Leucothrix mucor DSM 2157: one gene and its partner. Each later gene encodes a partner of the first gene's protein in a complex. Links are inferred from orthologs where the notes say so. Each region holds a gene or a part of one and is shown in the gene's direction. Other genes may lie near its edges. The genes, in order: mfd and uvrA.

Region 1 (4,292 bases):
TTTTTAACGCTTTCAGATCCAACTTATCCAGATCTTCTGCGATATCGGCACAATCCACGACAACCGGGCTGTTCATGAAAAACGCGGGTACTTCGTCGCGTTTTTTCTCAACTTGTTTACCGATTTCAGCCAAATCTGTACTGTGTAGATGCAATACGTTAAGCATTGACATCTCACCTTTTAATTCCATCACTGCATCGCTCACACTGCGGTCCCTGTGCTCAGTTTCTTGATCCGCCATAATAGCGCATTTAGCGTCGCAACTGACACTAAATCCGAGTACAATCCTCACTTTTCAGTCCCTGCTATGTCGATTACGCAACTCAATCCGGTATACCCTTCAAAGTCCGCCAACAGCCTCCAATGGGGCCAGCTGCACGGTTCTGCTCAGGAATTACTGATCGCCAATGCGAGTCGTGAATTTCAGGGATTAATCGTACTGGTTACGCCAGATACGCACAGCGCTTATCTCGCTCAGGCGCACATCCGTTTTTTCTCCGGCATTAAAGACATTCAGATATTTCCGGACTGGGAAACGCTACCTTACGATGTGTTTTCGCCGCATGAAGACCTTATTTCACAGCGCCTGAAAACCCTGCATCAATTACCCCGTACCGAACGCGGCGTGCTGATTGTTCCGATTTCAACGCTGATGCAACGCCTGGCTCCGGTTGATTACGTCAATCAGCAATCCCTGATTCTAAAAACCGGCGATACGCTCAATATCGATAGCTTCCGTAAACAATTAGAATCGTCAGGTTATCGGCATGTGACGCAAGTCTATGAGCATGGTGAATACAGCAGCCGTGGCTCACTGATTGACCTCTACCCAATGGGTAGCGAAAAACCGATTCGAATTGATTTGCTCGATGATGAAATTGATACGCTGCGAACCTTCAATACCGAAGACCAGCGCACCATCGACCATCTAACCTCGGTTGAGCTGCTGCCGGCACACGAATTTCCACTCAATGCCGAGGGTATTCGTACCTTCCGCACTAACTACAGCGAGCAGCTGGGTGGCAATCTTGCCCGCAGCCTGATCTACGACAATGTGACGCAGGGCAATCCACCGGCAGGTATTGAGTATTACCTCCCACTATTTTTCGATCACACCGCTACGCTGTTTGATTATCTGCCGCAAAAAACACTGATGATACTCAGTGAAGAAGTCAAAGCCGCCGCCGAGCAAATCGAAAAAGTGATTGCCGAGCGCTACGAACAGCGCCGCCATGATATTGAACGCCCTATTCTACCGCCAGAGCGACTGTTTTTAAGTGCAGCTACCGTCTTTGACCAGTTGGAAAATCTACGCTGCATTGAAACCTCACGCATTGAATTGCCAGCACCGGCTCATAACTACCCGATCCGCACCCTGCCTTCATTAATGATTCAGGGGCGCAGTGAAACACCGCTGATATTGCTGCATCAATTTCTGAAAACGCATACCGGCCGCATTCTGTTTACTGCTGAATCCGCTGGTCGCCGTGAGAATCTGATTAGCCTGCTGCGTGAAAACCATTTCACGCCAGTCACTAGCAGCAGCTGGCAAGATTTTATTGATAGCGATGCGCCACTGGCTGTTACTACTGCCCCATTAGAAGAAGGCTTGTGGATTCGCGATGATAAGAATCCGGCACTTTCTCTGGCGGTGATTCCAGAGTCCATGCTATTTGGGCAACAGGTTCAGCAAAAACGCCGTCGCCGCAAACCAACCCGCGATGCAGATGCCATTGTCCGCAACCTGACTGACCTCACCGAAGGCTCACCCGTGGTTCATGAAGAGCACGGTGTCGGCCGCTATGTGGGGATGCAAACGCTGGATGCCGGCGGCATTGTTCAAGAATTTATTACACTGGAGTATGCCGACAAGGCCAAACTCTATGTGCCGGTTGCCTCGCTGCATTTAATCAGCCGCTATACCGGTACCTCCGCCGATAAAGCGCCGTTGCACAAATTAGGCAATGATCTATGGGATAAGGCGCGTAAAAAAGCGGCCCAGAAAGCTCATGATATTGCAGCTGAATTATTAGAAATCCATGCCCATCGTGCTGCCCAAAAAGGCCATGCTTACACGCTCAATGAAATGGATTATCGCGCGTTCTCCGAAGCCTTTGGCTTTGAGGAAACACCCGACCAAGCCACGACCATTGAAGCGGTCATTGCTGATCTTTGCGCGCCACGACCAATGGATCGCGTAGTGTGTGGTGATGTTGGCTTTGGTAAAACCGAAGTTGCTATGCGTGCCGCTTTTGTTGCAGCCAATGCCGGCAAACAGGTCGCGATGATTGCACCGACTACCCTGCTAGTTCAGCAACACACCCGTAACTTCCAGGATCGCTTTGCAGATTGGCCATTTGAGATTGCCTCATTGTCACGCTTTGGCACCACCAAAAGCACTCAGCAAACGCTGGAAGGCATTAGCAATGGCAAGATCGATATCATTATCGGCACCCATAAGCTTATCCAAGGCACAGTTGATTTTAAAAACCTCGGTTTGGTGATTGTCGATGAAGAGCATCGCTTCGGGGTGCGCCATAAAGAACAGCTGAAGAAAATGCGCGCCAATGTCGATATGCTGACTATGACGGCCACGCCAATTCCACGTACCTTGAATATGTCGCTATCCGGCCTGCGCGATCTGTCAATTATTGCCACGCCACCAGCAGCCCGTCATGCCATTAAGACCTTTATTAATGAGTGGGATAAAAACACCATCCAGGAAGCTTGTGCCCGTGAGTTATCGCGTGGTGGACAGGTGTACTTCCTGCACAATGAAGTCAAAAGTATCGGCAAAATTACTGATGATCTAAAAGCCATTCTGCCAGATGCTGATATTCGTTTCGCTCACGGACAAATGCCGGAACGCGAACTCGAAGACATCATGAAAGACTTCTACCACCAGCGATTCCAGATTCTGGTGGCAACCACGATTATCGAAAGTGGTATCGACGTACCCACGGCGAATACCATTCTGATTAATCGGGCAGATAAGTTAGGACTGGCGCAGCTGCATCAGTTACGTGGCCGTGTGGGTCGTTCGCACCATAAAGCCTATGCTTACCTGATTGTGCCGAACCGCAAAAACTTGACGACGGACGCTAAAAAGCGCCTTGAAGCGTTGGAGTCTCTGGAAGACTTGGGCGTTGGTTTCACATTGGCCTCGCACGATTTAGAGATTCGTGGTGCGGGAGAATTACTGGGTGATGATCAAAGTGGTCAAATTCAGGAAATCGGCTTTACTATGTATAACGATTTGCTGGAGCGTGCAGTCAAAGCACTGAAAGCCGGTCGCTTGCCAGAACTTGAGTTTAATAACAGCACACGCACCACGGTTGACCTTGGCGTGCCGGCTCTGATTCCAGCGGACTACTTGCCCGATGTGCATAATCGCCTGATTCTATATAAACGCATTGCCAGCGCAGATGATGCGGAAGCCTTGCGTGAACTGCGCGTAGAAATGATCGACCGCTTTGGCTTACTACCAGAAGCCTGTAATAACTTATTTGAAAATACGCGCCTAAAACAAATCGCGCAGGAAATGGGTATTCGCAAGCTGGAGCTGGCTGCTGAAGGTGGCCGCATCGTGTTTAATGAAACACCCAATATCGACCCAATGAAACTGATTCAACTGGTTCAGAAACGCCCTTGGGAGTTTAAACTCAACGGTCAGGATAAGATTAATTTCGAATATCCGGAGTCTAATGTTGAGCAGCGGATACAGTGGATTAAGCGCTTCTTTAATGACATCCGACCCGATGCCAGCGCCTGAACCAGTCGTGGCATTTAAAATTAATCGAAAATAATTAAATCCGGCAAACGCTCCAGCTGCGTAGACCTCAGTGTAAGAGAAATACTGAAGTTACTTAACGTTAGGAGCATTTCCATGATTAAGATGATCACATCAATTAGTTTAGCCGCTACTTTATTCACATCAGCTGCGTTCGCTGGAAGCCATGCGATGGCACCAATGGCTGTTATGGGGCAAGATCAGGATGTCTCCGCAGGAACCGTCACTGCCACTAAAATCATGGCTGAGAAAAATGGCTGGATGGTCGTGCACCGTACGGATGACACCATGAAGCCAGGTCCGGTAGTCGGTTACGCACCATTGAAGATGGGTGAGAACCAAGACGTGACCGCGATTTTGACACAGCCAATCCCTAAAGGTGAAAAGCTGATGTTGATGCTGCATGGCGAAGCCGGTGGCATGAAGACTGGCGTCTTTGAATACACACTCGGCGCTAAAGAAGATGGCCCGGTGAAGGTTGATGGCCAACTGGTCATGATCG
Region 2 (3,720 bases), 1.7 Mb from region 1 along the record:
AGATGCTGTCGGATAACGCGGCAATCACGCTACCTATCGCAAACACAACTAAGCCGCCAATGATGATCTGTTTGCGCCCGAAGCGGTCGGATAGAAGTCCTAAGGGGATCTGAAAGCTGGCCTGAGTCAGGCCGTAGATCCCAATGGCTAAGCCGATGAGGAAGGGGGTGGCATGTTCAAAATGCTCTGCGTACAGTGGTAGCACAGGCAGAATCATGAACAATCCCAGCATGCGAACCGCGTAGACTGCGGCCAGAGATAAAGCGGTGCGTTGTTCAAGTTTATTCATGAGGGGTACTAACAAGGTTGTCAGGAGTTTAGCAAGTCGGCATATTAGCAGATAATTTTTCGAAATCAGAATATCCCACAGTGAAAAAAATCAGTTTGCGCGGGGCTCGTACCCACAACCTTAAGAATATCGACCTCGATTTACCTCGGGATAAATTAATTGTGATTACTGGCTTGTCCGGTTCAGGTAAGTCATCACTGGCGTTTGATACCATTTTCGCCGAGGGTCAGCGGCGTTATGTAGAGTCCTTGTCATCGTATGCAAGGCAGTTTTTGTCGATGATGGAAAAGCCGGATTTGGATCATATCGAAGGCTTGTCGCCAGCGATATCCATTGAGCAGAAAACGACCTCGCACAACCCGCGGTCTACAGTGGGAACGGTTACCGAGATTTATGATTACTTGCGTCTGTTATATGCGCGAGCCGGTCAACCGCGTTGTCCGGAGCATGGCCAGGCGCTTGAGGCGCAAACGGTGACTCAGATGGTTGATGCAGTTATGGCATTGCCGGAAGGCTCCAAGATTATGCTGCTGGCACCAGTGGTGCGTAATCGTAAGGGTGAGTACGTCAAGCTGCTTGAAGAGATGCGAGCGCAGGGCTTTTTGCGGGCCAGAATTAATGGTGAGGTTTATGAATTAGATCAGACGCCAGAGCTTGAGTTGCGTAAGAAGCACACTATCGAAGTGGTGGTGGATCGTCTGAAAGTGCGCGAGGGATTACAGTTACGACTGTCTGAATCATTTGAGACGGCCTTGCGCCTAGCGGATGGTTTGGCGAGCGTGGTGCCGATGGAAGGTGAGTCCGGTACGCAGCTATTGTTCTCGGCTAATTATGCTTGTCCGCATTGTGGTTACACCCTGTCTGAGCTTGAACCGCGTCTATTTTCATTCAATAGCCCTAGTGGCGCCTGTCCGACCTGTGATGGCTTGGGTGTGCATCAGGCGTTTGATGAAACCCGTGTGGTGACCAAGCCGGATTTAAGTTTGGCGGATGGCGCGGTGCGTGGCTGGGATCGACGCAATGCTTATTATTTTCACCTAATTGATTCGCTGGCAGAAGCTTACGGCTTTGATGTCGAAACACCGTATCAGGATTTGCCGAAAAATGTGCGCAATGTGTTGATGCAGGGCAGTGGGCGTAAGCCGATTCAATTTACCTATGTGGGCCAAAAGGGTCAGGTTTATCAGAAGACGCATTCTTTTGAGGGGATTCTGAATAATCTGGAGCGTCGCTATCGGGATACGGATTCTAATAGCGTTCGTGAGGAGTTGATGAAGTACCTGTCGACACGTGCGTGCCCAAGTTGTCATGGTGCGCGCTTGAATGAGGCAGCGCGTAATGTCTTCGTGGATGATAAGAATCTATCGGAGATTACAGAGTGGGCGATTGGCGATACGCTGCAGTTTTTTACCGATCTAGATTTGCCGGGAAAGCAAGGGCAGATTGCCGATAAAATTCTGCGGGAAATTCGTTTGCGCTTAGAGTTTCTGGTGAATGTGGGGCTGGACTACCTATCAATCAGTCGGAGTGCGGACTCTCTGTCGGGTGGTGAGTCGCAGCGTATTCGTCTGGCGTCGCAAATTGGCGCGGGCTTGGTCGGCGTCATGTATGTGTTGGATGAGCCTTCAATCGGTCTGCATCAGAGGGATAATGATCGCCTGCTAAAAACACTGATTCATTTGCGTGACCTCGGAAATACCGTAATCGTCGTAGAGCATGATGAGGATGCCATTCGTTTGGCGGATTATGTGGTCGATATTGGTCCGGGGGCCGGTGAGCATGGTGGGCAAATTACCGCTCAAGGTACGCCAGAAGAGGTGATGGCTGTTGAGGAGTCCTGTACCGGGCAATTCTTGTCCGGCAAGCGATCAATTGCCGTGCCTGAAAAGCGGGTTAAGGTTGATCCCGAAAAAATGCTGCGACTGATTGGTGCTAACGGTAATAACTTGCAGAATGTAACTGCAGAGATTCCGGTTGGGTTAATGACCTGTATCACGGGGGTCTCCGGTTCTGGTAAGTCTACGCTGATTAATGCAACCCTGTATCCAAATATTGCTAAGTTTCTCCATGGCTCTGATGTGAATGCGTCGCCGGTGGATAAGATCGAGGGTTTGGAGTTTTTCGATAAGGTTGTGGATATCAATCAAAGTCCGATTGGCCGTACTCCTCGCTCTAACCCGGCAACGTATACGGGGGTGTTTACGCCGATCCGTGAATTGTTTGCTGCTACCCAAGAAGCACGTTCCCGAGGGTATACGCCTGGGCGCTTTAGTTTTAACGTGAAGGGTGGGCGCTGTGAGGCTTGTAGCGGCGATGGTGTGATCAAAGTGGAGATGCACTTCCTGCCGGATGTTTACGTGCCGTGTGATGTCTGTGAGAGCAAGCGATATAACCGCGAGACGCTCGATGTGCACTATAAAGGCAAAAGCATTAACGAAGTGCTGAATATGACGGTTGAAGAGGCGGTCGTGTTCTTCAGTGCAATTCCGGGGATTTACAATAAGCTGGCCACATTAATGGATGTTGGTTTGTCGTATATCACCTTGGGGCAGAATGCGACGACCTTGTCTGGTGGTGAGGCGCAGCGCGTTAAGCTAGCAAAAGAGTTATCTAAGCGCGGAACGGGTAAGACGATCTATATTCTGGATGAGCCAACGACGGGTTTGCATTTTCATGATGTGGATGTGCTGCTCAAAGTGTTGCATCGCTTACGAGATGAGGGTAATACCGTTGTGATTATCGAGCATAATCTGGATGTGATTAAAACGGCAGACTGGGTCATTGATTTGGGGCCGGAAGGTGGCAACCGTGGCGGTAAGGTGATTGCGACGGGTACGCCTGAGCAAGTAGCGAAGAAGAAAGGTTCGTATACGGGGCAATATCTGAAGCCGATGTTGGTCAAAGCGAAGTAGGTGACCGCGCCCTGTAACTAACAGGGTGTTTTGTTTGCAAGCGATGGCAGGATTTTTATTTTATAAGCTCAAAATAGGTAAAAATAGCTACTGGGTCGCGTAGTCTGTTGATGGTATTGATAATTTTAGTTGCTGACTAAGTCTTTATAGTTTGCAGTAGCTGTTTTATTTGAATTAAGTTTGAAGAAATTTAAAATAAAGTGTTGACAGATGTCGAGTGGTCAGACAAAATGCGGCGCTCATTTGGAGGGATTCCCGAGCGGCCAAAGGGGGCAGACTGTAAATCTGTTGCGAAAGCTTCGGAGGTTCGAATCCTCCTCCCTCCACCAAATGTTGATCGAAAAGATTTGTAGCTCAGTAGTTGCAGGTCTTTTTGTTTTTCAGGCTTGTGGTAGTTGCCATAGGTTAAGGCGGGTGTAGTTTAATGGTAAAACTTCAGCCTTCCAAGCTGACTACGTGGGTTCGATTCCCATCACCCGCTCCATTGCCTTAGGTTTGTGGTACGGCTGAGTTAAATTG

What was found.
Region 2: the proteins of mfd (region 1) and uvrA are in contact, whole or in part, in a crystal structure (PDB 4DFC), measured with the Escherichia coli proteins. The link is inferred for Leucothrix mucor DSM 2157 from one-to-one orthologs.

What each region holds. Positions count from the first base shown.
Region 1 is NZ_ATTE01000001.1:3,003,570-3,007,861, forward strand. What follows is about bases 1-3,972. They hold mfd (transcription-repair coupling factor), read left to right. Parts: upstream 1-307; coding sequence 308-3,772; downstream 3,773-3,972. Other genes in these bases: minC (septum site-determining protein MinC), read right to left, coding at 1-241; LEUMU_RS0113580 (DUF7282 domain-containing protein), read left to right, coding at 3,887-3,972. In the rest of the region: more of LEUMU_RS0113580, read left to right, coding at 3,973-4,292. UniProt on the Escherichia coli protein: Couples transcription and DNA repair by recognizing RNA polymerase (RNAP) stalled at DNA lesions. Mediates ATP-dependent release of RNAP and its truncated transcript from the DNA, and recruitment of nucleotide excision repair machinery to the damaged site.
Region 2 is NZ_ATTE01000001.1:4,742,011-4,745,730, forward strand. Bases 2-3,401 are described here. They hold uvrA (excinuclease ABC subunit UvrA), read left to right. Parts: upstream 2-369; coding sequence 370-3,201; downstream 3,202-3,401. Other genes in these bases: LEUMU_RS0121705 (MFS transporter), read right to left, coding at 2-289. Outside these bases: more of LEUMU_RS0121705, read right to left, coding at 1-1. UniProt on the Escherichia coli protein: The UvrABC repair system catalyzes the recognition and processing of DNA lesions. UvrA is an ATPase and a DNA-binding protein. A damage recognition complex composed of 2 UvrA and 2 UvrB subunits scans DNA for abnormalities.